4 regions of the Pseudomonas sp. S2_E01 genome follow, and region 1 is predicted to be linked to each of the others. Evidence: predicted binding sites of a transcription regulator. Region 1 holds the regulator's gene; each other region holds the start of a gene.
The links. Region 1 encodes FliA, which starts transcription of late flagellar genes. Its sites were predicted from a motif close to CTAAAGTTTNNNNNNNNNNNGCCGNTAA; they were not measured.
Positions count from the first base shown of each region.

Region 2: the regulator FliA is predicted to act here: its motif matches at 3,164-3,191, upstream of AB4O36_RS08550 (methyl-accepting chemotaxis protein).
Region 3: the regulator FliA is predicted to act here: its motif matches at 5,786-5,813, upstream of AB4O36_RS23070 (methyl-accepting chemotaxis protein).
Region 4: the regulator FliA is predicted to act here: its motif matches at 3,909-3,936, upstream of motA (flagellar motor stator protein MotA).

Region 1 is NZ_CP162762.1:4,019,014-4,026,902, forward strand. Features, by position in the region: gene AB4O36_RS18645 (protein-glutamate methylesterase/protein-glutamine glutaminase) at 1-29, opposite strand, end outside; gene AB4O36_RS18650 (chemotaxis protein CheA) at 80-2,341, opposite strand; gene AB4O36_RS18655 (protein phosphatase CheZ) at 2,379-3,167, opposite strand; gene AB4O36_RS18660 (chemotaxis response regulator CheY) at 3,190-3,561, opposite strand; gene fliA (RNA polymerase sigma factor FliA) at 3,729-4,469, opposite strand; gene fleN (flagellar synthesis regulator FleN) at 4,466-5,296, opposite strand; gene flhF (flagellar biosynthesis protein FlhF) at 5,407-6,738, opposite strand; gene flhA (flagellar biosynthesis protein FlhA) at 6,750-7,889, opposite strand, start outside.
Region 2 is NZ_CP162762.1:1,862,798-1,870,686, forward strand. Features, by position in the region: gene AB4O36_RS08540 (AAA family ATPase) at 203-727, opposite strand; gene pnuC (nicotinamide riboside transporter PnuC) at 724-1,287, opposite strand; gene AB4O36_RS08550 (methyl-accepting chemotaxis protein) at 1,408-3,042, opposite strand; gene AB4O36_RS08555 (undecaprenyl-diphosphate phosphatase) at 3,332-4,159, shown strand; gene AB4O36_RS08560 (DUF1294 domain-containing protein) at 4,159-4,593, shown strand; gene AB4O36_RS08565 (hypothetical protein) at 4,741-5,625, shown strand; gene AB4O36_RS08570 (MmcQ/YjbR family DNA-binding protein) at 5,622-5,981, opposite strand; gene AB4O36_RS08575 (LysR substrate-binding domain-containing protein) at 5,978-6,886, opposite strand; gene AB4O36_RS08580 (FMN-dependent NADH-azoreductase) at 7,016-7,627, shown strand; gene AB4O36_RS08585 (alpha/beta hydrolase family protein) at 7,795-7,889, shown strand, end outside.
Region 3 is NZ_CP162762.1:4,969,365-4,977,253, reverse strand. Features, by position in the region: gene AB4O36_RS23090 (3-oxoacyl-ACP reductase) at 1-59, opposite strand, end outside; gene AB4O36_RS23085 (acetyl-CoA C-acetyltransferase) at 243-1,514, shown strand; gene AB4O36_RS23080 (AraC family transcriptional regulator) at 1,623-2,414, shown strand; gene AB4O36_RS23075 (IS110 family transposase) at 2,654-3,589, shown strand; gene AB4O36_RS23070 (methyl-accepting chemotaxis protein) at 3,692-5,638, opposite strand; gene AB4O36_RS23065 (PA4780 family RIO1-like protein kinase) at 6,083-6,979, shown strand; gene cueR (Cu(I)-responsive transcriptional regulator) at 7,158-7,556, opposite strand; gene AB4O36_RS23055 (heavy metal translocating P-type ATPase) at 7,553-7,889, opposite strand, start outside.
Region 4 is NZ_CP162762.1:5,128,394-5,136,282, reverse strand. Features, by position in the region: gene AB4O36_RS23720 (molecular chaperone) at 1-430, opposite strand, end outside; gene asd (archaetidylserine decarboxylase) at 566-1,426, opposite strand; gene rhdA (thiosulfate sulfurtransferase) at 1,445-2,260, opposite strand; gene AB4O36_RS23705 (HDOD domain-containing protein) at 2,300-3,838, opposite strand; gene motA (flagellar motor stator protein MotA) at 4,005-4,856, shown strand; gene motB (flagellar motor protein MotB) at 4,860-5,888, shown strand; gene AB4O36_RS23690 (hypothetical protein) at 6,445-6,714, shown strand; gene rsgA (small ribosomal subunit biogenesis GTPase RsgA) at 6,905-7,889, opposite strand, start outside.

The sequences.
Region 1 (7,889 bases):
TCGTCCACCACCAGGACCTTGACTGCCATAAACACTCCGTTAGGCGGCGGCGGGGCACTAGCGCCCCGCTCCCCCTGAATCAAATACGCCGTGCGGCGTAACGCTTGAGCATGCTCGGAACATCGAGAATCAGTGCGATGCGACCGTCACCGGTGATGGTGGCGCCCGACATGCCTGGGGTTCCCTGGAGCATTTTGCCCAATGGCTTGATGACCACCTCTTCCTGGCCCACCAGTTGATCGACGACGAAGCCGATCCGCTGTGTGCCCACCGAGAGGATCACCACGTGGCCTTCACGCTGCTCTTCGTGAGCGGCAGAACTGACCAGCCAGCGTTTGAGGTAGAACAACGGCAGCGCCTTGTCCCGCACGATCACCACTTCCTGGCCATCCACCACGTTGGTGGTCGACAGGTCGAGGTGGAAAATCTCGTTGACGTTTACCAGCGGGAACGCAAACGCCTGGTTGCCGAGCATGACCATCAGCGTCGGCATGATCGCCAGCGTCAACGGCACCTTGATGACGATCTTCGAACCCTGGCCCTTGGTCGAGTAGATGTTGATCGAACCGTTGAGCTGGGAAATCTTGGTTTTCACCACGTCCATGCCCACGCCACGACCCGACACGTCGGAGATCTCGGTCTTGGTCGAGAAACCCGGGGCGAAGATGAGGTTGTAGCACTCGGTGTCGCTCAGGCGGTCGGCCGCGTCCTTGTCCATCACCCCGCGTTTTACCGCGATGGCGCGCAGGACATTCGGGTCCATGCCCTTGCCGTCATCGGAGATCGACAGCAGGATGTGGTCGCCTTCCTGTTCGGCGGCGAGGATGACTTTGCCACCCCGGGCCTTGCCCGACTCTTCGCGCTCTTCCGGCGACTCGATACCGTGGTCGACGGCGTTTCGCACCAAGTGGACCAGCGGATCGGCCAGGGCCTCGACGAGGTTCTTGTCGAGGTCGGTCTCTTCACCGACCAACTCCAGGTTGATCTCTTTCTTGAGCTGGCGAGCCAGGTCACGAACCAGGCGCGGGAAGCGCCCGAAGACTTTCTTGATCGGCTGCATCCGGGTCTTCATGACCGCGGTCTGCAAGTCGGCAGTGACCACGTCGAGGTTCGACACGGCCTTGGACATGGCTTCATCGGCGCTGTTGGCGCCCAGGCGCACCAGGCGGTTACGCACCAGCACCAGTTCGCCGACCATGTTCATGATTTCGTCGAGGCGCGCGGTGTCGACCCGCACGGTGGTCTCGGCTTCGCTCGCCGGTTTTTCCGCCGGCGGCGCCGCTGCCGCGCGAGCAGGTGCCGGTGCGGCAGCTGGTTTGGCTGCGGCAGCAGGCTTCGGTGTTTCGGCCTTGGGCTCGGACGCCTTGGCAGCCGCCGGAGCCTTGGCCACAGGTGTTGCCACCGAAGCAGCAGACGCACCGCCGTTCACATCGGTGAACTTGCCTTTGCCGTGCAAATCATCGAGCAACGATTCAAATTCGTGATCGGTGATCAGATCGCTGCCGGCAGCGGCAGCGTTTGGCGCAGCCGACGCAGGGACCGATGCGATGGCCGACTCCAATGCGTCGACCGCAAAGTTACCTTTGCCATGCAACTGATCGAGCAGTGCCTCGAACTCGTCGTCGGTGATGTCGGAGCTGTCGCCCGGCTCTTTCGCGCTCGCGCTGGCCGCAGGTGCGGCTGGCGCGGCACCGACCGCATCGGCGGCGAACTGGCCCTTGCCGTGCAACTGGTCGAGCAGCGACTCGAACTCGGCGTCGGTGATCTCATCACTGACCACCTCGGACGTTTCGACCGCAGCGGCCACCGGCGCCTCGGCTTCGGCCTTGACGGCGTTCAGCGAGTCCAGCAACTGTTCGAATTCGTTGTCGGTGATGTCGCCTGATTCGGCTTGCGCCGCTGCTTGTGGCTCTTCAGCCACGGCTACAACCGGCGCGGCCTCATCAGCCGATTGCGGCTCGGCCAGACGAGCCAGCGCGGCGAGCAATTCAGGCGTAGCAGCCGTAATCGGGCTACGGTCGCGAACTTCGCTGAACATGCTGTTCACCGAGTCCAGTGCTTCGAGAACCACGTCCATCAATTCCGAGTCGACGCGACGTTCACCCTTGCGCAGGATGTCAAACACGTTCTCGGCGATGTGACAGCACTCCACCAGCTCATTGAGCTGGAGGAAGCCGGCGCCCCCTTTTACAGTGTGAAAACCGCGAAAAATTGCATTGAGCAAGTCCGCATCATCAGGTCGACTTTCCAGCTCGACCAGCTGCTCGGACAGTTGCTCTAGAATCTCGCCGGCCTCAACCAGGAAATCCTGAAGGATCTCTTCATCGGCGCCGAAGCTCATTAATGGTGTGCTCCTAACAGAACAGGTCTAATAAAACCTAAAATCCAAGGCTGGATAGCAAATCGTCCACATCGTCCTGACCGGACACAACGTCTTCTCTTTTATCGGCATGAATCTGCGGACCTTCACCCTGAGAGAGATGTTTTTGTGGATCTTTTTCTGCAAGCATCGCTTCCCGGTCATGTTCGATGCCCGCAAAGCGGTCCACCTGACTGGCCATGAGCACAAGTTTGAGCAGATTGGTTTCAACGTCCGTGACCAATTGCGTCACACGCTTGATCACCTGACCGGTGAGATCCTGGTAATCCTGCGCGAGCAGAATGTCGTTGAGGTTGCTCGATACCGCCCGGTTGTCCTTGCTGCTGCGAGCCAGGAAACCGTCGACACGCCGCGCCAGTTCGCGAAACTCTTCGGCCCCGACTTCGCGGCGCATGAAACGCCCCCAGTCCGTGCTCAACGCCTGGGCTTCATCGCCAAGGCTGTTGACCAGAGGCGTTGAGCTTTCGACCAGATCCATGGTGCGGTTCGCAGCGGCCTCGGTCAGCTTGACAACATACCCCAGGCGCTCGGTGGCATCCGTGATCTGGGACACTTCCTCGGCTTGCGGCATGTGCGGATCAATCTGGAAATTGACGATCGCGCTATGCAATTCGCGGGTGAGCTTGCCCACTTCCTGATACAGGCCGCGGTCACGGGTCTGATTGAGCTCATGGATCAGTTGTACCGCGTCACCGAACTTGCCTTTTTCAAGGCTTTCGACCAATTCGACCGCGTGTTTTTTCAGGGTCGACTCGAACTCGCCCTGTGAAGATTCTTTGTGGTCCATAGCTCCCCCGTGGCGCGGTGACTCAACCGATGCGTTCGAAAATCTTCTCGATTTTTTCTTTCAACGCCTGGGCCGTGAAGGGTTTGACGACATAACCGTTTACACCGGCCTGGGCGGCTTCGATGATCTGCTCGCGCTTGGCTTCTGCAGTGACCATCAATACCGGCAGGTGCTTGAGTTTTTCGTCGGCGCGCACGTGGCGCAGCAGATCGATACCGGTCATGCCAGGCATGTTCCAGTCGGTTACCAGAAAGTCGATGCTTCCGCTGTTGAGAACCGGAATGGCGGTGATGCCATCGTCAGCCTCAACCGTGTTGGTGAACCCAAGGTCACGCAACAGGTTCTTGATGATCCGCCGCATCGTTGAAAAGTCATCAACGATGAGGATTTTCATGTTCTTGTCCAATTCGACCTCCAAGCAGTCTTAAACGCGCCCAGCACCTGGACGCGCCATTTCAATCAATTCGGCAGAGCACTCAATGACTGTCTGGAGCACAACAGATCGAGACCGGCGCGGTTCAACCCCGCACCAGCCACGTTCGCAGTGTCCCCACACTGCCTTCAGCGCGCTCGCCACTCCCCCAAACGCCCCCGCAAACGGGCCGCGCACTGGCTGTGTAACTGGCTGACCCGAGATTCGCTGACCCCCAGGACCTCACCGATTTCCTTGAGATTCAACTCTTCGTCGTAGTACAGCGCCAACACCAGTCGCTCGCGCTCCGGCAAATTGGCAATCGCGTCCGCCAGCGCCGCCTGGAAGCGTTCGTCTTCCAGATCGCGTGACGGCTCGAGATGAGCACTCGCGCCATCCTCATGCAGCCCTTCGTGTTCGCCGTCCTGCAAAAGATCGTCGAAACTGAATAACCGGCTGCCCAGGGTGTCGTTCAAAATCCCGTAATAATCATCGAGACTCAATTGGAGTTCGGCCGCAACTTCGTGATCTTTAGCGTCACGGCCGGTTTTAGCTTCAATCGAGCGAATTGCGTCGCTGACCATGCGGGTATTGCGGTGAACCGAGCGTGGCGCCCAATCCCCTTTGCGCACTTCATCAAGCATGGCGCCACGGATTCGAATGCCCGCGTACGTCTCGAAACTGGCGCCTTTGCTGGCGTCGTATTTGGTGGACACTTCCAGCAGGCCGATCATCCCGGCCTGGATCAGGTCTTCGACCTGAACACTGGCCGGCAGGCGCGCCAACAAGTGATACGCAATGCGTTTGACCAGTGGCGCGTAACGCTCGATCAGCTCGTACTGCGCGTCACGCGCCGATTTCTTGTAGAGGTTGTAACCGCTGGCGGTCATAGCACGGGTCCTGCCGTTTGTTGCACGAGGCGCTCGACGAAAAACTCCAGGTGCCCGCGCGGGTTGGCGGGCAGTGGCCAGGTATCGACCTTCTGTGCAATGGCCTTGAAAGCCAGCGAGCACTTGGAACGCGGGAAAGCTTCATAAACAGCGCGCTGCTTCTGGACGGCCTTGCGTACGCTTTCGTCGTAGGGCACCGCGCCGACGTATTGTAGGGCGACGTCAAGGAAACGATCCGTGACCTTTGTCAACTTGGCGAACAGGTTGCGCCCTTCCTGAGGGCTCTGGGCCATGTTGGCCAGGACGCGGAAACGGTTCATGCCGTAATCACGGTTGAGCAGCTTGATCAGAGCGTACGCGTCGGTGATGGACGTTGGCTCGTCGCAGACCACCAGGAGGACTTCCTGGGCGGCGCGGACAAAACTGACTACCGAGTCACCAATACCCGCAGCGGTATCGATCACCAGCACATCGAGGTTGTCGCCGATATCGCTGAACGCCTGAATCAGGCCGGCATGCTGGGCCGGACTCAGGTGCACCATGCTCTGTGTGCCGGAGGCGGCGGGAACGATGCGGATGCCGCCGGGGCCTTGCAACAATACGTCACGCAGCTCGCAGCGGCCCTCGATCACGTCGGCCAGGGTGCGTTTGGGTGTCAGGCCCAGCAGAACGTCGACGTTCGCCAGCCCCAGATCGGCGTCCAGCAGCATGACCCGCCGGCCTAGCTCCGCTAGAGCCAGGGACAAGTTCACTGACACGTTAGTCTTGCCGACGCCACCCTTGCCGCCGGTCACCGCGATCACCTGTACGGGATGCATGCTGCCCATGTTATTTCTTTACCTTGTCTTGCATAGACGGAGGCCACATGACTGGCTGCGCGTTCGCAACTGGAACAATGCCTGGCAGACCATCGATGTAGGTACAAAAACTGTTCACCTCAGCCAACCTGCTTGGTCGGACTGTGGTAGATGTCAGCGAACATGTCAGCCATGGCTTCTTCGCTGGGTTCTTCCTGCATTTGCACGCTGACGGCGCGACTGACCAACTGATGACGGCGCGGCAAATGCAAGTCATCCGGAATACGTGGTCCATCGGTGAGGTAAGCCACCGGCAATTCATGACTGATTGCCAGGCTCAACACCTCGCCCAAACTAGCCGTTTCATCCAGTTTAGTCAGGATGCAGCCTGCCAGCCCGCAGCGCTTGTAACTATGATAAGCGGCCGTTAGAACCTGCTTCTGGCTGGTGGTTGCGAGCACCAGGTAATTTTTTGCCCGGATGCCACGACCGGCCAGGCTTTCAAGCTGCATGCGCAGCGCTGGATCGCTGGCCTGGAGGCCGGCGGTATCGATCAACACCACGCGCTTGCGCAGCAACGGATCCAGTGCCTGAACCAGGGACTGGCCCGGATCGACGTGGGTGACCGAGACGTTGAGAATGCGCCCCAGGGTCTTGAGTTGCTCCTGGGCACCGATGCGGTAGCTGTCCATGCTCACCAGGGCAATGCTCTGCGCGCCGTACTTGAGCACGTAGCGGGCCGCCAGTTTGGCCAGGGTGGTGGTCTTGCCCATGCCGGCCGGGCCGACCATGGCAATCACGCCCCCTTCTTCCAGTGGCTCGACTTCCGGCATGCTGATCATCCGCGCCAGGTGCGCCAGCAACATGCGCCAGGCCTGCCGAGGCTCCTCAACGCCAGAGATCATTTCCAGCAGGTCGCGCGACAACGGGCCGGACAAACCAATACGCTGCAGACGACGCCACAGGTTGGCCTGGGCCGGCGCATTACCCTGCAGTTGGCTCCACGCCAGCGAGCCCAGTTGTACTTCCATCAGTTCGCGCAGGCTGTTGAGCTCGAAACGCATCGAATCGAGCATCCGTGGATCGACGCCGGCCGGTGCAGCGGGCGCAGGCGCAGGTGCGGCACGGCGTGGCTCGCTGTACGTCGGCTCGATCAGCGGCTCGGCAGCGGTCAACGGCAAGCCGGCGAACAACTGGCGATTGGTCGACTTGTCGCTCTCGCCTTCGCTGCGCAGGCTCAGTTCGGCCTGAGCGGTGACGATCCGCGATTGAGTCTTGCGCAGCTCATCCTCGAGTTCCATGTTGGGAACACGCGGGGCCAGTGCCGACAGTTTGTAATCCAGGGCCGCCGTCAGCTCGACACCGCCGGCGATCCGGCGATTACCGATGATGGCGGCCTCAGCGCCCAGCTCATCACGAACCAGCTTCATGGCCTGACGCATATCGGCGGCGAAAAAACGCTTAACTTGCATAAACCACTACCTCAGCCGTTGGGCCCTACTGTCGCAACGATGGTCACTTGCTTGTTGTCCGGGATTTCCTGGTAAGCCAACACGTGTATGCCAGGAACTGCCAGCCGGCCAAATCGCGACAGCATCGCGCGGACCGGGCCAGCCACCAGCAGAATCACTGGCTGACCTTGCATTTCCTGACGCTGGGCTGCTTCGATCAACGAACGTTGCAGCTTCTCGGCCATGCTTGGTTCCAGCAGAACGCCCTCTTCCGAGCCTTGTCCTGCCTTTTGCAGACTATTGAGCAAAATCTGTTCCAACCTTGGCTCCAGCGTGATAACTGGCAGCTCGGACTCAGTCCCCACGATGCTTTGCACGATTGCGCGGGATACACCAACCCGCACGGCAGCGACCAACGCGGCGGTATCTTGACTCTTGGCGGCATTGTTCGCGATGGCTTCGGCAATGCTACGGATGTCACGCACCGGCACATGTTCGGCCAGCAACGCCTGCAACACCTTGAGCAACTGCGACAACGACACCACGCCCGGCACCAGCTCTTCTGCCAGCTTAGGCGAGCTTTTGGCCAGTAATTGCATGAGTTGCTGCACTTCCTCGTGGCCAATCAGCTCACTGGAGTGCTTGTACAGAATCTGGTTCAAGTGGGTCGCCACTACGGTACTGGCATCGACCACGGTGTAACCAAGGGATTGCGCCTGCGCACGCTGACTGATTTCGATCCAGACAGCCTCCAGCCCGAAAGCCGGATCTTTGGCGTTGATGCCATTGAGCGAGCCGTAGACCTGCCCCGGGTTGATCGCCAGTTCGCGATCTGGATAAATCTCCGCTTCGGCCAGGATGACGCCCATCAGGGTCAGGCGGTAGGCGCTTGGCGCCAGGTCGAGGTTGTCCCGGATGTGCACCGTCGGCATGAGGAAGCCGAGGTCCTGGGAGAGCTTCTTGCGCACACCCTTGATTCGCGCGAGCAACTGGCCGCCCTGGTTGCGGTCCACCAGTGGAATCAGGCGGTAACCGACCTCCAGGCCAATCATGTCAATCGGCGTAACGTCATCCCAGCCAAGCTCCTTGGTTTCCATGGCTCGGGCTGGCGATGGCAGCAGTTCCTGCTGACGCTTGACCTCTTGCAGCGCATGGACCTTGGCGACATTTTG
Region 2 (7,889 bases), 2.2 Mb from region 1:
AAAAATTTGTTACATCGATGAGACAAAGACGCGTCCAGGTCCCGTCAATACGCGCGGTATTGCGGACTAGAGCGGTTGGAGGCAGGTTGTATCAGTGATGCAACAAATTCGGGCTTAAGCGCCGAAACCTCTCTATTCCAAGGGTTGTGGCGCTGCCGAGTGTTTCAGGAATGGACATTTTTCTTGGGATGGGCTTGGCCGGTCAGGTCTTGAGCAAGTCCCTGACAGCGTCGAATGCAGCGTTTTTCCGCTGGCTCCAATCACCCTGCAACACCTGGAAGGGCTGCCGGTGCCGGTCCAGCCATTGGTGGCACGACCGGAAAAATGCCTGGCGCTCTGTCAATTGCGGCTGGCACCGTAACCCGTCGTCATGCCACTCCACGTTTTCCGGGCTCAGCAGCAAGTGCAGGTCATAGTGCCGCGCCAGCAAGGCTTGCTCGATCCATTCCGGGCAGTCGCCAAACAAGGTGCGACTCCACAGAATGTTGCTCAACAAGTGCGTATCGAGAATCAGCAGGGGCGGCCGTTGGCCCCGTGCTTCGTCCTCCCAGGCAAGCTGGCCATGTGCTATTGATGCAATGTCATCGTAGCAGGTTTCCCGGGCATTTCTTTCCATAAAGGTTCGAACGTACTCTTCGACCAATATGCCGCCAAAGTTGGCGTGAATCTCACCCGAAAGCCAACTCTTTCCGCTCGATTCCGGGCCAGTGAGCACTAATACCTTCATGGATTCAGCACCGGATCGCTACGCCAGGTGCGCCAGCCTTGAACGGCCAGGAGGGTAAAGAGGCCATATAGCGCAGCAGTCAGGACCATGCCCTTGTAGATGAACAGGCCCACGAAAACACAATCCAGCACGATCCACAGGGGCCAGCATTGCAGGCGCTTTTGCGCCATCCAGACCTGTGCCACCAGGCTGAAGGCGGTGAGGGCGGCGTCAAGCCATGGCTGGGCGGCGTCTGTCCAATGTGCCATGGCTGCGCCCAACAGCAGGCTGCCGATAGCGCCGAGCGCCAGGCCCCCGGCCAGGGCTTGTGTGCCCAGGCGGGTGACATCACGGCCTCGATGGTCCTGGCCCGCCCGTGTCCATTGCCACCAGCCATACAGCTGCAACCCGGCGTAGATCACTTGAAGCAGCATGTCCGAGTACAGCTTCACCTCGAAGAAGACCCAGCTGTAGAGCAGCACCATGACCAGGCCGATGGGCCAGCACCACGGGTTCTGCCTGACCGTCAGCCACACGGCGATCACGCCGAGGGCGGCGGCGAACAGTTCAAGCCCGGACATGGAACAACCTTGGGGAGAAAGAGGAGGGGGCGGATTGTACCGGCAGGCGCCCCCGAGTAGAACCGGCCAGCGCGCAGTCTCGTCGCAGCGGCGCGGAGCGGGCCGCTGCGACGGGACTGTTTAGACGCGGAACTGTCTGAGCAGGGTGTTCAACTGTTCGCTCAAGTCCTTGAGGCGAACACTGGCCACGCTCGACTGTTCCGCCGCCAGCGCCGTGCTGTGGGACAAGCCTGCAGCCTGGGTGACGTTCTGGTTGATGTCCTCGACCACGTGCGCCTGTTGCAGGGTGGCGCTGGCAATGGAGGTATTCAAGCCGTTGAGGTTGCGCAAAGCCTGGCCGATGGCGTTGAGGCTGGCGCCCGCCAGGCCTGCCTGTTCGATGGTCAACTGGGACGCGCGGCTGCTGTCGCCAATGACTTTGACCGCCGCCTCGGAATGGCTTTGCAGGCGCTCGATCATCGACTGGATCTCGGCGGTGGATTTTTGCGTGCGCTGCGCCAGCAGGCGCACTTCATCGGCCACTACGGCGAACCCGCGTCCCTGCTCACCGGCTCGCGCGGCCTCGATGGCGGCGTTGAGTGCCAGCAGGTTGGTTTGTTCGGCAATCGAACGGATCACTTCCAGCACGCTGCCGATCTGGGTGCTTTCGGTGGCCAGCGTACGGATGACCTCCACGGCCTGGTCGATGGTGGAGGACAGTTTGTCGATCTGTTCCAGGCTGCTGTCGATGTTCACCTGACCCTGCTGCGCCTGGGACTCGGCATCGCGCATTTCGCTCGCCGCATGCTCGGCGTTCTTGGCGACATCCTGCACGCCGTACGTCACTTCGTTGATGGCTGTGGCCACCAGCTCCATCTGCTGGGATTGTTGCTGGCTGCGCTGCTGCGCCTGGGCGGCATCGTTGCCTAGCTCGTTGGACGATTGGCCGAGCGCGCCAGCCGAGACCTGCAACTGGCTGATCACGCCACGCAGTTTGGCGGTGAATGCGTTGAAATGGTGGGCCAGTTGCGTGACTTCATCGTGGCCATGGGTATCGAGGCTACGGGTCAGATCGCTTTCGCCGCTGGCGATATTGGCCATGGCGTTCACGGTTTCCTGCAAGGGACGCACAATGCTGCGGGCGATCAGGATCACCAGCAATGCCATGATCAAGGCGATCACCAGGCCGATACCGGAGGCTTTCCACACCTGGGTCTTGAACTCTGCCTGCAGGTCATCGATGTACACGCCCGAGCCGATCACCCAACCCCAGGGTTCAAACAGTTTGACGTAGGAGGTTTTTTCCACGGCATCGCTGGCGCCGGGTTTTGGCCAGCGATAGTCGATCGCACCACCGCCCTTGGCCTTGGCCAGGGCTACCATTTCATTGAACACTGCGAACCCGTCCGGATCACGAATGGCCGAGAGGTTCTGGCCGTCAAGCTTCTGGTTGACCGGGTGCATGATCATCACCGGCGTCAGGTCGTTGATCCAGAAGTACTCATTCTCGTCATAACGCAGGCCGCGCACGGCGCTCAATGCCTGCTTCTGTGCCGCTTCGCGGGTCAGGGTGCCGGCGGTCTCCAGGCCGTGGTAATAGGTCAGAATGCCGCTGGCCGTCTGCACCACGTGTTGGGTTTTCTGTGCCTTGGCGTGATAGAGATCGTCGTGGATCTGCTTGAGCATCAACACACCCAACGTCAAGAGCATCATGACGGCTACGACCAAGATGAGCCACAAACGACGGCTGATCGACATACTGCGCAAGCTGTTCATAGCACTGTCACTCCGGTGTTATTGTTTTTTTATTCGGCAGAATCCCATCACACTTCGTCGAACGGGCATATCCGACCCAAGTCCAATAACGTGGCAGCGTTATTGGGGCTTGTCTGATAGGATTTCGGCCCTGAACGCAAAAACCTGAATTGAAGTTGATTTTTCACGGATTTTTTACGACTCCGTCGTGATTCTGTGCGCGCCGACCTTGCGTCGCGCTGATCATAATCAACGTTTTGCAATAAATACGATCGGGGCATGCCGTCGTGCATCGCTTCTTGGGGGATTGATGGATCTTTGGACCGCCTTGCAGGCATTGATACTTGGGGTTGTGGAAGGGCTGACGGAGTTTTTGCCGATTTCCAGTACCGGACACCAGATCATCGTGGCCGACCTGTTGAACTTCGGAGGCGAGCGGGCTATTGCCTTCAACATCATCATTCAGTTGGGTGCGATCCTGGCGGTGGTGTGGGAATTTCGCCGCAAGATTCTGGATGTGGTAACGGGACTGCCGACCCAACCCGGCGCCCAGCGCTTTACGCTGAACCTGCTGGTCGCTTTCATGCCGGCCGTGGTGCTGGGGGTGATCTTTTCCGACCTGATCCACCATTACCTGTTCAACCCGATCACCGTCGCGGCGGCATTGGTAGTGGGCGGGGTCATCATGTTGTGGGCGGAGAAGCGCGACCACGCCGTGCACGCTGAAACGGTCGACGAAATCACCTGGAAAGACGCCCTGAAGGTCGGCTTCGCCCAGTGTCTGGCGATGATTCCAGGAACCTCGCGATCCGGCGCCACCATCATCGGTGGGTTGCTGTTCGGCCTGTCGCGCAAGACCGCCACCGAGTTCTCCTTTTTCCTGGCCATGCCCACCATGGTGGCGGCGGCGGTGTATTCGGGGTTCAAGTACCGACATCTGTTCGAACCGGCGGACCTGCCGGTGTTCGCCCTGGGCTTCGTCACCGCGTTCATCTTCGCGATGATCGCCGTGCGTGGCCTGCTCAAGTTCATTGCCAGCCACAGTTACGCCGTGTTTGCCTGGTACCGCATCGCGTTTGGCCTGCTGATCCTGGCCACCTGGCAGTTTGGCTGGGTCGACTGGACGGCGGCCAAGTAATGAATGGCAGTCGCGCACGCCGTCCGCCCGAACGCCCGTCGGGTGGCCCGGTGCAAAATCTGCGGCTGAAACTGCTGGTGCTCGCGGTGGTGTGCGCGCTGCCGCTCATTGGCTCTGTCTCTTTCTGGGTGCAAGGCGTTTCGTTCATACCGCTGGCGGCCTATGGGCTCGTCAGCGTGCTTGCGTTTTTCCTTTACTGGCGCGACAAGCACAAGGCCCGCACTGAGGGCAGGCGCACCCCTGAAAACATACTGCATGCGGTGGAACTTGCCGGCGGCTGGCCTGGCGCCTTGCTCGCCCAGCAGGTATTGCGACACAAAACGCGCAAGGTTTCGTTTCAAATTCTGTTTTGGGTGATTGTGCTGCTTCACCAGGTGTTCTGGATCGATCAGTTGTTCTTGCAGACGCATTGGGTCGGCCCGTTCATGCGTTGATCGGGCTCAAGCATAGTCAGTGTTCGAGCCTCGCTTGCAAACATGTTGTTAACGGTTATTGCTGGCAAATAGGGTTACAACTGCGTGTTTTGACACCGGTTTTCGCCGTGCTAGTTTTCGCCAACCTTAAATGTCTGGAGGTTGGCGATGAGACTTGAAACCGTGACTACCGAATGTGCCATGTATAAGTTGGCCCGATTTCTCGGCAGTTCTCCCGCCGAAAAAGTCGCGTATGTCAGGCGGCGATCAAAACTGCTCGATGGTACGAATTCAAGTCTTATCGCCGACGAAACCATCCTTGATAATCTGGTCGTCGTTGAAGATCGTATGCGGCAGTTTGTCCTGCACTTCGAACAAGTCCAATCTGCGATTACCCCCGGTCTTGTCCTCGAGAATTACGTGGTTTCGATGATCAACGAATTCGTCAATGTTGCGGTCGTTGCCGGTATCGAATCGATCCTGCAGGCATTGGAGCCTGTCGATACCGTAAGCCCTTTACCCGATTCAGAGTTGATCACCGCCATTGACACCTTGTTCGAGAGCCGCGACTACCTGCGCGAAAGGCTTGAACTCACGTATTCGTTGATCAAAAATCCGGAGCTCGTTTCCGAGGTCATTTATACGGACTTTAATACTTGCAATCGAGTGTTCGTGCCGCTGACTGATGGGGAGGGCAAGAACTCGGATGATCTATACGGTCTGGCTTTCCTGTGGTTCATGGGTGTCGATTTATGCATGCTTATTAATGAAGCCTGCATGATTGCCAATTCAGCCTATACACCTAAAGTTTCAGGTTTTTCCCACGAATTTTATTTGTATATCGTGCTGCATGAACTGTCTCATCTGTGGGTGGAGGCTGATGACCTTGCCTATCACTTTACCGCTGACCAAGAAGCCAAGGACTTCGATGTGTATTCAATGGCTAATCTCAAAGCCAGTGACATGAACAATGCCGACAACTATTGCACGTTGATTTTCATTGCACTGGCTAAACTGCACAAGCAGGGGTTTATTGACCTTCGGCGGTACTAAATCAACAACCCGACCTGAGTGCGCTTGGGCAGCTTGCTCACCACCAGTTGATGGGAGCGTTGCAGCAGCGCTTGCAACTCCCCGGCGCCGAGCGGGTAGGGCGTCTGCATGATGATCCATTGCGCTCGTGCCAGATAAGGCGCGGGATGAATGCCGGGGCGGTCGCAATGGCCGAGAAACAGGTCCTTGTCGACTTTGAAGGCCAGGGATTCGCCGCGCAGGTTTTGCAGGGCGAACATCTTGTTGCCGGCAACGGAGAACACCCGCACGCCGCCCCACTTGTAGTCCTCCCGTGCGCCCGGCAGGGCGAGGCAGAATCGTGCGGCGTCTTCTTCGTTCATACGTCCAGGCTTCATATCAAGCGGTCTCCACAGGCATCGAAGGACTCGATCAAATGGTCGAGCCAGGCCCGCACGGCGGGCATCACCCCACGTCGGTGCGGGTACACGGCTTGCAGCCAACCGCCAGGCAGCGACCAGTCGGGCAAGAGCTGCACCAGTGCGCCACTTTGCAGTTCTGTCTCGCAGTACATCATCGGTAGCATCGTGAAGCCCTGGCCAGCGAGCGTGCAGGCCTTGCGCACAATGAAATCGTCGATGCCCAGGCGCGCCTCCAGCGCGATTTCGTAACTTTTACCCTGTTGATCGAGCATGCGGATGTGCACCAGGCGGTCGGCCTCAAGCGCACCGAGCACAGGCAATCCCTTCAGGTCTTCAAGATGATCGATCTGGCGACCCTGGAGAAAGTCCGCGCTGGCCACCATCAGCATCTGCGCCTGCCGCAGGCGGCGGGTCACGAGCAACGGATCTTCATCGCCCGGCTCGCGAACCCGCAGGGCAACGTCGACCCCTTCGGTCACCAGATCCACACGGCGGTTGACCAGCATCACTTCCAGTTGCACCTGCGGGTACTTGTGGAGGAATTGGCTGATCACCGACGGCAGCATTTCATGGGCCAGGCCCACGGGGCTGGACACCCGCAGCCGACCGCGCGGTACGCTGGACATACTCGCCACGGCTTCATCGGCCATTTCGGCTTCCAGCAGCATCGCCTGGCAGTGACGCAGGTAGCGTTCGCCCACGGCCGTCAGCTTGAGTTGGCGGGTGGTGCGTTGCAGCAGACGCGCGCCCAGGCGCTCTTCCAATTCGGCAATCCTGCGCGAGAGCCGCGATTTTGGAATGCCCAGCAGTCGGCCCGCCGCGGCGAATCCCCCCGCTTCAACCACCTTGGCAAAATAGAAGAGGTCGTTGAGGTCTTGCATGTCTATCACTCGATTGTTCTATCAGTAGGACAAACTATCGCATTGTTGCCAGCTAATCATCCATTGGTTTCGCTTGTAGGATTCTCTCCATCAGATCGCCCTGTAGCGGTCCTCAATTGGAGATTCCACATGAAACTGCTGCATATCGATTCGAGCATCCTGGGTGACAACTCGGCTTCCCGTCAGCTGAGCGGTGAAGTGGTCAAGGCCTGGCAAACCGCCGAGCCGAGCGCCGTGGTGACTTACCGCGACCTGGCCAGCGACGCCATCAGCCACTTCTCGGCCAATACCCTGGTTGCCGCCGGCACCCCGGCCGAACTGCGTGACGCCGCGCAACAGCACGAAGCCGACCTGAGCGCGCAGACCCTGGCCGAATTCCTCGCTGCCGACGCGGTGGTGGTCGCCGCGCCGATGTACAACTTCACCATCCCGACTCAGTTGAAAGCCTGGATCGACCGCATCGCCGTTGCCGGCCAGACCTTTCGCTACACCGAAGCCGGCCCTGAAGGCCTGTGCGGTAACAAAAAAGTCGTGATCGTCTCGACCTCCGGCGGTTTGCACCTCGGCCAAGCCACCGGTGTGGCCCATGAAGAGTACTTGAAGGTCATGTTCGGTTTCCTTGGCATCACCGACATCGAATTCGTTCGTGCCCATGGCCTGGCCTACGGTGACGAAGTGCGCACCAAGGCCATGAGCGACGCTCACGCACAGATCAGCGAGCAATTGTTCGCCGCTGCGTAAGGCTTGCGTAAAGCTGTCATTCTGCTCGGGCAACACCTCAAGAAACTCTGTATTCTGATTGCGCAAGTATCAGGTACGGAGTTTTTTGTTTCTGGATACTTCGCGCTGGCCCGGGTTATGCAATACCCGAACGCGTGTGGCCAAATTCAGAAAAGGTGGGGCATCCCATGGTGCGTCTTTGTGCAATGTTACTGATTTGCCTGCTCAGCAGCCTGAACTCAGTGCACGCCGCGCCTGCGCCGCACCCTCACTGGAGCGTCGG
Region 3 (7,889 bases), 950 kb from region 1:
GCCCCAACCAGTCGATGGCCGATGGACGAATTGGCAAAGTCGATATAGCGGTCAGACATGGAACGCGCTCCGGTAGCTGGGGTTCAAAGTGTGGACCACGAATGGCAATCGGTCGTTCGATTCCCGGGATAAGGCCTACGCTTGGACAGGATAGGCCGTTTCGCCCCAGGCATTTTCAGGGCGTTACGGGTCTGTCCAGGGGGATTCGGTTCTATGTCGAGATATTTCATCAGGAGCTTTTCATGACTCGTCGCGTCGCGATCATCGGTGGTAACCGCATTCCTTTCGCCCGTTCCAATGGGCCGTACGCCACTGCGAGTAATCAGTCGATGCTCACGGCGGCGCTTGAGGGCCTGATCGAACGGTTCAACCTGCACGGCCTGCGCATGGGCGAAGTGGTGGCCGGTGCGGTGCTCAAGCATTCGCGCGACTTCAACCTGACCCGCGAATGCGTGCTCGGCTCGCGGCTGTCGCCGACCACCCCGGCCTACGACATTCAGCAGGCGTGCGGCACTGGCCTGGAGGCGGCATTGCTGGTGGCCAACAAGATCGCGCTGGGCCAGATCGACTGCGGCATTGCCGGCGGGGTCGATACCACGTCCGACGCGCCCATTGGCATCAACGAGGGGCTGCGCCGGATCCTGTTGCAAGCCAATCGCGGCAAAACCACGGGCGACAAACTGAAAACGTTCCTGCAATTGCGTCCCGGCCATCTCATCCCCGAGTTTCCCCGCAATGGCGAGCCGCGCACCGGCCTTTCCATGGGCGAGCACTGTGAATTAATGGCGCAGACCTGGAGCATCCCGCGCGCCGAGCAGGATCAGCTTGCGCTGGAGAGCCATCACAAAATGGCCGCCGCCTATGCCGAAGGCTGGCATAACGACCTGATGACGCCATTTCTCGGTCTGACCCGCGACAATAACCTGCGCCCGGACCTGAGCCTGGAGAAACTGGCTTCACTCAAACCCGCCTTCGAGAAGAGCGCCAAGGGGACGCTGACGGCGGGCAACTCGACGCCGTTGACCGACGGTGCGTCGCTGGTGCTGCTGGGCAGTGAGGAGTGGGCCAGGGAACGAGGCTTGCCCATCCTGGCTTACCTGCGCGATGGCGAGGCCGGCGCGGTGGATTTTGTCAACGGCGCCGAAGGTTTGCTGATGGCGCCGGTGTACGCGGTGCCTCGTCTGCTCGCGCGCAATGGTCTGACGCTGCAGGACTTCGATTACTACGAAATCCATGAGGCGTTCGCTGCGCAGGTGCTCTGTACTCTGAAAGCCTGGGAAGATGCCGATTACTGCCAGACCCGCCTGGGCCTGGATGCACCACTGGGCTCCATCGACCGCAGCCGGCTCAACGTCAAGGGCAGCTCGCTGGCGGCGGGGCATCCGTTCGCGGCGACCGGTGGGCGGATTGTGGCGAACCTGGCGAAATTGCTCGATGCGGCCGGGAAGGGCAGGGGCCTGATTTCGATCTGTGCGGCGGGCGGGCAAGGCGTGACGGCGATCGTCGAACGTTGACGGGGCGATCTGTTAACACCAGATCCCACGCTGATCGGTGGTGTTGAACAGATAAGGCATTTGCCCTACTGTCCATGCACCACCTGCCCATCTACACAAGGCCCCTGAATGCCGTCCAACGGACAACTGACCCTGGAACGCACCATTCCAGTCCTCGGGGCTTTGCCACGCCCCCTCTACGCCCGGGTCGAAAGCCTCAACGCCGGTTCCTGGACTCCGTCCCATCGCCATGACTGGGTGCAATTCTCCTACGCCATCAGCGGCGTTCTCGGCGTGCACACCGTCGAGGGCAGTTACTTTGCGCCTCCGCAGTGGGGGATCTGGATTCCGGCGGATTTTGACCATCAGGTCGTGACGTCGATGCGCGCCGAGATGCGCAGCCTGTATGTGCGTCGCGAAGACTGCCTGTGGGCGCCGAAGCGGTGTCGGGTGCTGGAGGTGACGCCGTTGGCGCGGGAGTTGATCAAAAGCTTTTGCCAATTGCCTGTGGAGTATCCACAAGGGGACAGCCCACAGGCGCGGCTGGTGAGTGTGCTGCTGGATCAATTGGCCAGCCTGCCGGAAGTCGGTTTTTCATTGCCGTTGCCGCGCCATGAGCGTTTGCTGGGGCTGTGCAACGAGCTGATCGAAAGTCCCGAGCACAACGTGACGTTGCAGCAATGGGCGCTACGCTTGGGGACGTCGGAGAAAACCCTGACGCGCCTGTTCCAGCGCGAAACCGGCTTGAGCTTTCGCGGCTGGCGCCAGCGCATGCGATTGCTGTCGTCGTTGAGCCTGCTGGAGGAGGGCGCGAGTGTGACCGACACCGCGTTGGCCTGTGGGTATGACTCCACATCGGCGTTTATCGCGGCGTTCAAAGGGTTGTTCGGATTTACCCCAGGGGAGTTGTTCCGCCAGTAAACGCCAATCGTCGGAACGCCGCCCGGAGCCGGCTCGCTTGTATGTTTAGACTTGAAGGGGTGGGGTGGGACTACAGACTCGATTCTGACTCTGACCAGTACAGACCGTGGGAGACTTCTCCTCCCACCCCTTCTACCCAAAGCGCCGATAAGGAATTCATCGGTTAACCGACGATAGAGACAAGCCAGCGCAACGGTAGACCCCAACAAGCACCTAAACCCTAGCTCCGAGGATTTGTTATGACAATCCTTACTTCGCAAACGGTTGTCGGTATCGATGTCGCCAAGGCCGAGATCGTTGTCTACCGCGCTGATCAGCAAACCCTTGAATCCATTAAAAACGAGCGAGCAGCCCTCAAACGTTGGCTTAAAACGCTGCCAGCTCAAAGTGCCATAGCACTTGAAGCCACCAACATTTACCACTTGGACACGGTCGAGCTGGCTCACGAAATGGGCCACCAGGTCTACGTAGTGGATGCTTATCGTGTGAGCCATTACCGCCGTGGAGTCGGTCAAAGAGCCAAGAATGATCCCTGCGATGCACGCTTGCTGGCGCGTTACCTGGAGAGCGAACAAAGCAAATTGCGGATCTGGACCCCGCCGCCCAAAGCCTACAGCACACTGAAGAGCCTTCTTCACAGGCGGGCAACGCTGATCAAGAACCATACTGGGCTGATGTTGAGTTGGACCAGTGAACCTCTGTTGAAAAAGCTACAAACCGCTCAACAGAAGGCATTCAAGCAGGCAGATCAGGCTATCCAGAAACTGCTGCGCAAGGTCAGTAAGGAGGCAGGAATTGAGGAAAATATCGAGCGCTGCAAAGCCATAGAAGGCGTTGGAGAGCTAACTGCAACGGGGTTGGCGGCGACCTATATACGGGGAGATTTTGCGAACGGCGATGCATTCATCGCGTTTCTAGGGATGGACTTGGCGGTCGATGACTCCGGCAAGAAAAATGGGCTGCGATCCCTGACCAAAAAAGGGGATCCGGAGGTGCGTCGTTTGGCTTACAACGCGGCAATGGCGGCGTGTCGCTCGGCCAAATGGAAGCCGTTTTACGAGGCATATCTGGTCAGAGGCTTCTCGAAAACCCAGGCCTTGGTAGCTTTGGCCCGAAAGCTCTGCCGAGTGGCATTCGCCCTGATGAAAAATCAGAGCGAATACCTGTCAGCTTGAGAATTCAAACTTGTCGGGCAACATAGAATCTCCCACAGTGGACTTGTTACACCATCCTAATATGGGAGCGAGCCTGCTCGCGATAGGTAACCCCGGTTCAGATCAGGTCTTGAACCTGCGCACCAACCCATCCAGCTCACTGGACAGCCCTGCCAGGCTCTGGGAGTCGAGCCGCGCCGAGTTCGCCAGTTCCGCCACCAACTGCGCATCGCCATGAATCTGGCTGATGTGGCGGTTGATGTCTTCGGCCACCTGATGTTGCTCTTCTGCCGCCGTGGCGATTTGGGTGTTCATGTCGCGGATTACGTCCACCGACTCACGAATCTGCCCGAAGCTGCTACGCGCTTCGCCGATGCGGGTGACAGACTGCTGGGACACTTCCAGGCTCGCATGCATCTGTTGCGTCACTTCGCTGGTGCGCTTGGCGAGGTTGCCCAACAGGCCGTCGATTTCCGCCGTGGAGTCGGCGGTACGCTTGGCCAGCGCGCGCACTTCGTCGGCCACCACCGCAAAGCCGCGACCCTGCTCACCGGCCCGGGCCGCTTCGATGGCGGCGTTGAGGGCCAGCAGGTTGGTCTGTTCGGCAATCGAACGGATCGTCCCGAGAATCGACTGGATGTCGTTGCTGTCACGTTCCAGTTGTTGCATCGATTGCGCCGATTGTTCGATTTCCTGACTCAGGCGATCCACGCTATTGACCGCCGCGTCGATCTGCAACTGACCTTCATGGGCCTGGCGCTGGCCACTGTCGGCCGACTCGGCGGCCTGACTGCAAGAGCGTGCGACTTCGTTGGCGGTGGCGACCATTTCGTGGAACGCGGTGGAAACCATGTCCACGGCTTCACGCTGGCGCCCGGCCGCTTCGGCCATGTCGTGGGACACCTGCGTGGAGCTCTTGGAGGTGTCAAGGATCTTGCTCGCGGCGCCGCCAATGCTCTGGATCAGGTTGCGAATTGCCGCCAGGAACTGGTTGAACCAGTTGGCCAGTTGCGCGGTTTCATCGCGGCCACGGATTTGCAGGCTCCGGGTCAGGTCGCCTTCACCCTGGGCGATACCTTCCAGGCCACTGGCCACACTGCGGATCGGGCGTACGATAAGGCTGGCGAAACTGGCCCCGACTACGGCAAACAGCACGGCCAGCACGGCAGCGATGATGGCGATCAACCAGGTCAATTGGGTCGCGGAGCTCATCACTTCGCTTTGCTTGATCAGACCGATGAAGGTCCAGCCCAGTTGCTCGGACGGCCAGACATTGGCCATGTAGCGCTCGCCATTCAGCTCAACCTCGACCAGTCCTTTGCCAGCCTTGGCCAGTTGCGCGTAACCGTCGCCGAGGCTGCCCAAGGCCTTGAAGTTATGTTCTGGCTGCTTCGGGTCCACCAGCACGGTACCGTTGTTTTCCAGCAGCATCAGGTAACCGGTTTCACCCAGTTTGATCTGCTTGACGATCTCGGTGAGTTGCTTGAGCGATACGTCGATGTTGACCACGCCACCCTGGGCACCCAACTGGTTGGCCACGGCACGAACAGTACTCACCAGCACGGCGTCATCGCCTGCCCAGTAATAGGCCTCGGTGCGCACGGTCTTGCCCGGGTTGGCCATGGCCGTCTTGTACCAGGGGCGAATGCGCGGGTCGTAGTTGGACATTTTTGCGTCGCCCGGCCAGAACGCATAACCGCCACTGGACAGGCCGTAGGACACGTAGGCGTAAGCTGGATGGCTGGCGGCCAGCGCGGAAAACAGTTCAAACAGCTTGGTGTCGATTTCGGTATCGGGAATCTGGGCAGCATCAGCGCTGACGCGGCTTTTCACGCTGGCATCGGCATTTTTCACCAATGGCTGGTTCGCCAGGTACTCGACGTTCTGGCTGATACCGTCGAAAAACAACTGCATGGCGTTGGCGACCTGGCGAATCTCACGGCCACTGCCGTCGACGAAATCGTCCTTGGCGTCACCGCGAAGATTCAGCACCACCAGCGTGGCGACCAGTACCACGGGCAAGCAGGCGATGATTGCAAAAGCCCATGTCAACTTCTGTTTGATGTTCATCCGCGCTCCATATTTTCTTGTAACCCACGCAGTGCAGAGGACTCGCGGAATTATTGGCAGCCGTAAACGGTATTGTTGAACCCGATCCTGGGTGCGACGTCTTCTTTTAAGGAAGAGATCGTCGGACAATTCACTTTGTTACTGAAGACTTCGGCTGCTCGCGCGGGAAATTGAGGAATGATGGAAAAAATCCTACGAAAGGAGTCGCTGCGGTATGTCGAACTCTGTCGCCAATGCCCTCGCGCGCCTTCTTCAACGAGGGCAGCGGGCTCGGCTATGATCCTTGATGGTCTATGAACCTCAACGCAACTGGCCGGTTTTTTCGGCACATTGTGTGCATCTGCATCGTTCACAGGTCGGCAACCCCCTCCCGCCAATGAGTGGATTGCCGTATAACGAATGACTTTCGCGTGTTTGGTAATAAAGGACCCAGAATAAAAGCTGATGAAGACTCCAAAACGCATTGAACCCCTGATCGAGGACGGTCTGGTCGACGAGGTGCTGCGCCCACTGATGAGTGGTAAAGAAGCAGCTGTTTATGTAGTGCGCTGCGGCAATCAGTTGCGTTGCGCGAAGGTCTACAAGGAGGCGAACAAACGCAGTTTCCGCCAGGCGGCCGAGTATCAGGAAGGCCGCAAGGTCCGCAACAGTCGGCAGGCCCGAGCCATGGCCAAAGGCTCCAAGTTTGGCCGCAAGGAGACCGAAGACGCCTGGCAGAACGCCGAAGTGGCGGCGCTGTTCCGTCTGGCCAATGCCGGCGTGCGAGTGCCCAAGCCGTACGACTTCCTCGAAGGCGTGTTGCTGATGGAATTGGTGGCCGACGAATACGGCGATGCCGCGCCACGCTTGAACGATGTGGTGCTGGAACCGGACCAGGCACGTGAATATCACGCGTTCCTGATCTCCCAGATCGTGCTCATGCTGTGTACTGGCCTGGTGCACGGTGACCTGTCGGAGTTCAACGTGCTGCTGACGCCGACCGGTCCGGTGATCATTGACCTGCCGCAAGCGGTGGACGCTGCAGGTAACAATCACGCGTTCAGCATGCTGGAGCGGGATGTGGGCAACATGGCGTCCTACTTCGGGCGGTTTGCCCCGGAGCTGAAACAGACCCGTTACGCCAAGGAAATGTGGGCGTTGTACGAGGCTGGCACCTTGCAGCCGAGCAGTGTCCTGACCGGGGAGTTTGCCGATACGGAAGAACTGGCCGATGTTGGCGGGGTCATGCGTGAAATCGAAGCGGCGCGCCGTGAAGAAGAGCGCAAGCAGGCGGCCCGCGCGGCGGATGATGCGCCACCGAGCAAGGGGGGCGAGGAGCCACCACCGCCTTGGTTGCAGTGAGGGGTTGAATCAGGAAACCGGCTTCGGCCGGTTTTTTGTGGGCATGGTTTTGGTGGGGTGGTGTCTTTGAGGGCCTCATCGCGGGCAAGCCCGCTCCCACAGAGGATTTTCAGTGCTCATCAGATCACTGTAGGAGCGGGCTTGCCCGCGATGGCGGCCTCCCAGGCAATGAGCAACCTCAGGCACAACACCCCGAAGCCAGGTTCTTCAGGATCGGGCAATCGGGCCGGTGATCGCCCTGACAATGCTCTACCAAGTCCTGCAGGGTATCGCGCAACTGTCCCAGTTCGCGGATCTTCTGCTCCAGCTCCTCGATGTGCTGGCGCGCCAGCGCCTTCACGTCGGCACTGGCACGCTGGCGGTCCTGCCACAGGGCCAGCAGCTTGCCGACCTCCTCCAGGGAGAACCCCAGGTCCCGGGAGCGTTTGATAAACGCCAGGGTATGCAAGTCGTCATCGCCGTACAGCCGATAGCCACTGTCAGTGCGATGGGCCGCCTTGAGCAATCCGATGGACTCGTAGTAGCGGATCATCTTCGCGCTCAGGCCGCTTTGGCGGGCTGCTTGGCCGATGTTCATCGGATGTCCTCCAGGTCCTTGGGTGTCCAGGTTTTCAACAGTAGCGCATTGCTCACCACGCTGACGCTCGACAGCGCCATCGCCGCACCGGCCAGCACCGGGTTGAGAAAACCGAAAGCCGCCAGCGGGATACCGATCAGGTTATAGACGAAGGCCCAGAAGAGGTTCTGGCGAATTTTCGCGTAGGTCCTTCGGCTGATCTCCAGCGCGGCGGGCACCAGGCGTGGATCGCCGCGCATCAGGGTGATCCCGGCTGCGTGCATGGCCACGTCGGTGCCGCCCCCCATGGCGATGCCGATGTCGGCGGCGGCCAGGGCAGGGGCGTCGTTGATG
Region 4 (7,889 bases), 1.1 Mb from region 1:
TGGCCCGTTGCAATGCGTGGGTCAACAGCGGTGCGCGGTCTTTGCTAAAACGCGGGGCGATGCGTACGACGATCTGCTTGTACCCGATCGCCAAATGACCTTGCAGCGCCTGGCAGAGGTTGACGACCTTGCGCGAGCGCTCATCGAGCACAATCGACTGGTGCAGGAAGTGCCGCTCCAGGTGCTTGCAAACGTAATACACCTCGGGCCGCAGCAATTCGAGGAGTTGCAGGCGATTGTCGCTGGGGGTGAGCAGTTGGTTGAGTTCGCTCAGGCCCTGATAAAGCCGACGTGCGGTTTCGCCGATGTTGGCCTTGGGCAAGTCTGCGATCCAGCGCTTGAGATCGCGCGGAGTGGCCTCGCAGAAAGACAAACGTGGTTGAGTGGGCGTGGGTGCCCGTAGCAACAAGTGGGGACTGGTCTCATCCATGCCGTAAACAAACTCCAGCCGGGAAGTGGGCAGTGAAGGTTTGACTCTAGCAGCTATGGACAAGCGAAAGGGTACACAAATTCCACACCCCCTGTAGGAGCGAGCAAGCTCGCTCCTACAGGTACAGGGTTGGTATCAGGCCTTTGGCAGGCCCAAACCCTGGCCCATCTGCACGGGCGAACCAGCGGCCAATTCTTCGGCCCACTTGACCTGATCCGGCCCGAACAGCACGACGGCGGTCGAACCCAGCTTGAATCGACCCAGTTCCGCACCTTTTTCCAGGTGGATCGGCGCACGGGCCGCTTCGTCGTAGCGGAAGGTTTTCAGCTCGCGCTTGGGCGGCGTCACCAACCCGGCCCAAACGGTTTCAATCGACGCCACGATCATCGCGCCCACCAGCACCACGGCCATCGGCCCGCGCTCGGTGTCGAAAATGCACGCCACACGTTCGTTGCGCGCGAACAGTTCCGGGACGTTTTCAGCGGTGGTCTGGTTGACCGAGAAGATACGGCCCGGAATGTAGACCATCTCGCGCAGGGTGCCGGCCAGCGGCATGTGCACGCGGTGGTAGTCCTTGGGCGACAAGTAAATGGTGGCGAAATCGCCGCCCATGAACGGTGCGGCATTGGCCGGGTCGCCGCCCAGCAGTTCCAGCACGCTGAAACTGTGGCCCTTGGCCTGGAACACACGTCCGTGTTCGATCGGGCCCAACTGGCTGACCGCGCCATCGGCCGGGCTCAGGATTGCGCCTGGTGTCTCGTCCAGCGGACGGGCGCCATCCTTCAAGGCACGGGTGAAGAATGCATTGAAGTGCTCGTACGCGGTGATGTCTTCAACCAGGGCCTGGGACATGTCCACCTGATAGCGCTTGGCGAACCAGGCGGTGAACGCATTCTTGAACCAGCGCACACGGCATTCGGCGACGCATCCGGCCAATCGCGAAAGCAGGTGGTGGGGCAGCAGGTACTGGCTGAGGATAAACAGACGCTTGTTCATTAACTGTCCTTTAAAACCTTAAATCTCTACGGGCGTGTCGGGATGGTTGCCCCATTCGCCCCAGGAACCGGCATAGCCTTTGACCCGCGGATAACCGAGGGATTTGGCCACCAGATAAGTGAAGCCAGAACGGTGATGAGTCTGGCAGTGGGTAATGACTTCTTTGTCCTTGGTGATCCCCAGGTGTTCGAGGATTCGCGGCATGTCGGTGCGGATGCGCAGGTTGCGCGCCGGGTCCATGCCCTCGGTCCACTCGAAGTTGACTGCGCCGGGAATGTGCCCAGCCTTGGCCGCCAGGACCTTCTCGCCGGAATACTCCAGTGGCCCGCGTGCGTCCCAGATAGCCAGGTCGGCGGCGCCAAGGCGGCTTTGCAGGTACTCGCGTGTCGCGGTGGGTTCCTCGTGCAGGGTCAAGGTCACCGGACCGCCCACCGCTGGCGGGATTTGGATCGACATCGGCGAGCCTTCCGCCAGCCAGGCCGTCAGGCCACCGTCGAGGTAGTGGTACTTCTGGTGGCCGATGACATCGAGCAACCAGATGAAGCGCCCGGCCCAACCGCCGCCTTCGTCGTCGTAGACCACGTACACGGCGTCGGGATTGTGGCCCAGTTCACCGAACAGCGCCTCGAGTGCCGCTTGCGGTGGCATCAGGCCCGGCGCCGGCGGCTGGCCGAGTTGCGTGCGTTTCGGATCGACGAAGCGCGCGCCGGGAATATGGCCTTCGGCATAGCGGGCGCTGCTGGTCAGGTCCACCAGGATAAGATCGCGGGCGTCGAGGCGAGGAAGCAAGTCGCTCGGCTCAATGACCAGCGGCAAGCCAGAGAAGTCAGACATGTGAGGTCTCCAGGGCACAAAGGGGAGGATTGTAGCGGGTCATTGGCCGCGATGGCTAAAGCTGTGCAGGGCTTTCTCGATGCACTGCGCGGTTTTCCCAAAGGCCTGCACGGTGATATCCGAAAACGGCCCACCACCCTGGTCTGCGGCCACGATCATGATGACGCGGCCGTTGTTGACCAGCGAACGCAGCATCAAGTGTTCACCGCGAAATTGTGCGCGCAGGCCGGGGGGCAGCAGCGCCGAGAATTGCGCATTGTTGGCCGGGTTCAGGCGCACCTGCGCCTGTTGCGCCAGCAAACGTTGCAACACGGTGCTTTGACTGACCACGAAATTCAATCCGGCTGCTTCCTTGGGCAGCCCGGCGGTCTGGTGTACGCGCAGATTGGCGTGGGTGCGGTCGGCCATCAGGATCATCACCCGGCGCATGCCACACGCCACCAGGGCGTCCCGTGCCGAGTTGGTCAGGTGCATGGCATTGGTGAACCGACTCGGCTCTGCCAGTAATTCGGCGCATTGCCCGCGCCACTTCGTCAAGTCTTCGGCAGACGGTCCCGGGGCAGGCAGCAGGCCCGCGTGGATACGATGGGTGCCCCACGGCCAGAGCAGCGCAACGGCGGGATGGAAGAGGCCAGGCGCGGCGTGGTGGCGGGCGCTGTTGACAGCCTGCTGGTGCAGTTGCTGCTGCAACTCGTCCATTGGCATTTGCAGGTAGAGGCTGGTCAAGTATTGCCAGCGCTGACTGTGCGGGCAGTCCCAGGATTGTTGCGCCGACAGTGCCAAGCCGTTGGCCAGCAACACGGTGTTGGCCGGCTGGTTGAGCCAGCGCCGCAGTGTCGGGTCGTCATCGAGACGGTTTTGCTGGCGCAGCGGATGATCGATGTCACGGGCGATGCGCAGAACTTGCACCAGCTCACGTTGCTCCATGAGCAGCAGCCTGTAACCTTGTTGGACCCAGTTCGGCAGGTGCCAGGTTTCCACCAGCGTGCGGGCGATTCGCAACAAGCGAACGCCGAACAATTGTTTCTCGACTTTGCGTGCCGACTCGCCCTTGTGGATAACCCGCAGTTCCCACTCTTCGAGCAATTGCGGGTGGGTCAGTGCCAGCGGCCATAACGGCGACAGGAATAACAGGCTGCCCCAGTGGATGTCCTGCCACAGCCTGGCCAGGCGTGCGGCGAAAAAACCATTGGCCTGTTGCGTAGCGTGCTGGCTGATCAACTGCAACTGTCGCAGGGTCGCTGGAATTTGCGATTCAGGCATGGCAGGCAGCCGAGCGAGCAACTCTTTGGTGCGCTTCAAACCCAGGCGCGTGATCGCCACCTCAAGGTTTTCCGCCGGCTCGGCCATGCTGCCGTGAGTCTGCCGATTGGCTTCGCGAATCACGCTCAATGCCAGTGCAGGGCTGTCCTGCATCAGGTCGGCGATATCGCGCAATGAGCTGCGATTGTCGGTGATTGCCTTGCAAACCCGGTCGTGGCTGGCCTGTGGGACAGGCAGGCGCACGCCATCGAGAAGCTTTACCCAGCCTTCGAGCGTGGTCGGTTTTTGCGGTGGAACGTTCGTTTCATTAGCCATGGTTGGACGTGATCATCGTCTGCATTACCTACGCCCAGAATGGGCCAAATTGGCTTTTCGCCTGAACTGGCTATAGTCTGGCGCAGTTTTGCCGATAAGTAGAAGAAGAGATTTTTTAACTTCCGAATATGACCTTGAACCCGACTCAGTAAGTGCTCTCCTACCTATGGCTAAAATAATCGGCATCATCGTCGTATTCGCTAGCGTGCTCGGCGGATACGTGCTCTCCCACGGCAAAATTGCCGCCCTGATCCAACCCTTCGAAGTCATGATCATTGGCGGCGCAGCCTTGGGTGCGTTCCTGCAGGCCAACCCCGGCTATATGACCATGCACGTGCTCAAGAAATCCCTGAGCATGTTCGGCTCGCGCTTCAGCCACACCTTCTACCTGGAAGTGTTGGGGCTGGTTTACGAAATCCTCAATAAAAGTCGCCGTGAAGGCATGATGGCCATCGAAGGCGACATCGAAGATGCGGCGGCGAGCCCGATTTTCGCCAAGTATCCCGCAGTGTTGAAAGATGAACGCATGACCGCGTTTATCTGTGATTACCTGCGCATCATGTCGTCCGGCAACATGGCTCCCCATGAGCTGGAAGGTCTGTTCGACATGGAGCTTTACAGCCTCAAGGAAGACCTGGAGCATCCTTCCCATGCGGTCAACGGCATTGCCGACGGCATGCCCGGTTTCGGTATTGTCGCCGCGGTACTGGGTATCGTGGTCACCATGGCCTCGCTCGGTGAGGGCGACCAGGCTTCCATCGGCTTGCACGTAGGTGCGGCACTGGTGGGTACCTTCTTCGGTATTCTTGCCGCTTACGGTTTTTTCGGCCCCCTGGCCCATTCCCTGGCCCACGATGCCAAGGAAGAGCTGAACGTATACGAAGCGATCAAAGCCTCGCTGGTGGCCTCGGCTTCTGGCATGCCGCCATCGCTGGCCGTGGAGTTCGGGCGCAAGGTTCTGTACCCGGCGCACCGTCCTAGCTTCGCTGAGCTGGAACAAGCGGTTCGCGGTCGCTAAACCATGGAAAATAATCAGCCGATAATCGTCAAGCGCGTCAAGCGCATAGCCGGCGGACATCACGGGGGCGCCTGGAAAATCGCCTTCGCTGACTTCGCGACGGCGATGATGGCGTTCTTCCTGGTGCTGTGGCTGCTGTCCACCGCGACACCGGAACAGAAGATAGCCATCGCCGGTTACTTCAAGGACCCGGTCGGGTTTTCCGAAAGTGGCACGCCCTACATCATTGACCTGGGCGGCTCGCCGACCCTGGCGCCGGAAAACACCCTCAACCCTGAGGTGAAGTCCCAACCTCAGCCGGACAAGGTGACGGTCGACGCCGAACAGGTCGAAGGCATGGCCGAGATGGTCGAGAAGGAACGCCTGGAGCTGTTGCTGCAGGAACTGCAGAACAAGGTGGAAGAAAATCCGCAACTGCAGAAGTTCAAGGACCAGATCCTGTTCGAGATCACCACCGACGGCTTGCGTATCCAGATCGTGGACGCCGAGAACCGGCCGATGTTCGATTCCGGCAGTGCGCGCCTGAAGCCGTATTTCGAAGACATCCTGCTGGCCATGGCCGACACCATCAAGGCGGTGCCGAACAAGATCAGCGTCAGTGGCCACACCGATGCCAAGCCGTTCGCCGGTACCGGCGACTTCGGCAACTGGGAGCTGTCGGCCAACCGCGCCAACGCCGCACGCCGTGCGCTGGTGGCGGGCAGTTATCCGGAAGATCAGGTGGCGCGGGTGGTGGGTTATGCCTCGTCGGCACTGTTCGATCGCGAGAATCCGCTCAACCCGGTCAACCGCCGTATCGACATCATCGTGCTGACCAAGAAAGCCCAGCGTGCCATCGAAGGCTCGCAAGGTGCGGAACCGGCTCCGGAACCGACACAAGGCCAGGGTGGCCCAGGTGAAGTGCCGGCCAAACCGGCCGATCCAAACGCCTTGCCGCCTGAAAAGGAACCGCTACCGGCCCACGAGCTGCGCGAACGCCTGAACCTGTTCGACAACCCGGCCCCCAAACCGCCGGAAGCGCCGAAACAGTGATACGAAAAAGCCGCGATATGATCGCGGCTTTTTTGTGCCTGAATGGCTAATTTCAAAGCTGATCACCGACCCCTGTAGGAGCGAGCTTGCTCGCGATGGATGTCCAGACACCGCTGGATGTCAGGCCGCCAGCGTCATCGTTGACGACCATCGCGACGGTTCGACGCTTCGACAAGCTCGCTGCTACAGGTTCGGTGTTATGCCGGTGGGTGAGGTCGCCCGGGAAAAAACCGAAAAACCATCCATGTCCGAGATTGATGTGGGAAATCTCTTAGTTGCATAAACCGGGGTTTTCTTCATCTGGGGCGCGCCTATAGTTTCCCCGTCACCGACGAAAACGGTGATCGACTTTAGCCGGTCGTATCAGATGATGCACAAGCGCCCGTATAATCGCGGCGCTTTTTGCTGCCTTGGGTCTGCATGTCTATGGTGGCTGTGCGTGGGACACCTTCGGGTGTGCCGGAGTCATCTGCCGGTCGGCTAACCCGCGCATAGCTACCACCTAATTCGTTTAGCCGCGAAAGGTGGAGCTTCATTTATCAGATGAGATTCAGCCATGCCTAAATACCACCCCCTCCAAAGCAATTTCAGCGCCGGCCCGATCCTGTACATCGATACCGAGGCCCGAGCTGTCGACCTGCTCGAAAACGCTGTCCACCGCCTCAAAATTGCCCGTAACCTGCTGAATAGCGTCACCTGCCTGAGCGTCAGGAATGCTGAAGGTCATGACCTGGAACACTTCGCCAGTGCCGCCCACCTGCTGTTGCAGGACGGTTGCGATGCGCTGGATGTGCTGGGTTGGTCGCTGGAAAAAGCCGCCCGCTAAATGCAAAAAAGCCGCGAAATGCTCGCGGCTTTTTTATGCCTGAATGGCCAATTTCAAAGCTAATCACCGACCCCTGTAGGAGCGAGCTTGCTCGCGATGGATGTTCAGACACCGCTGGGTGTCAGGCGACCAGCGTCATCGTTGACGCCCATCGCGGCGGTTCGACGCGCTCCCACCGGAACAACGCCGCTTAATAACCACCCTGCGGCAAGCTCGCGATGATCGAGCGATAGCTGTTCATCCGCTGCTGTTGCACGCGGCCGTCTTCCAGGGCCTTGAGCAGCGCACAGCCGGGTTCGCGGTCGTGTTTGCAATCGCGGAAGCGGCAGGTGCCGATCAGGTCGTTGAATTCGATGAAGCCGGCTTCGACGTCGGCGCGGCTGACGTGGCCGAGGCCGAATTCGCGGATGCCCGGGGAGTCGATCAATTCGCCACCACCGGGGAAGTGGAACAGGCGCGCGGTGGTGGTGGTGTGGGTGCCTTGGCCGGACAGCTCGGACAAAGGACCGACGCGGGTGTCGACGTCCGGCAGCAGACTGTTGACCAGCGACGACTTGCCGACGCCGGACTGGCCTACGAACACACTGATGTGCCCGTCCAGTTGCTGTTGCAGTTGCTCCATGCCGTTGCCGTGGTGCGCCGACACTTCCAGCACCGGGTAACCCAGCGTGCGGTACACCGCGAGCAGGGCGTTGAGTGCCGGGGCGTTCTGCTCGTCGATCAGGTCGAACTTGTTGAGCAGCAACAGCGGGCGAATGCCGGCATGTTCGGCGGCCACCAGATAACGGTCAATCAGGTTGGCGTGAGGCTCGGGCAGCGGAGCGAAGACGATCACGATCATGTCGACGTTGGCCGCCACGGGCTTGAGCTGGCCGCGGCTGTCCGGGCGGCACAGTTCGGTGTTGCGCGGCAATTGCGCGACGATCACCCCGATGCCCTGATTGCCGGCGCGCCACACCACCTGATCGCCGGTCACCAGCGCTGGCAGGTTGGCGCGCAAATGGCAGCGAAACACCTGGCCAGCCAGTTCGCCAGCCAGCGCTTCGACTTCGACCTGCACACCAAAATGCGCAATCACAAGGCCTGTCTGTTCCGGGCCCAGGTCGCCACCCTCGAGTGCCTCGACCGCCGAGGACTCGCGTTTGGCGGCGCGGGCAGCGCGCTCGCCCTGAATT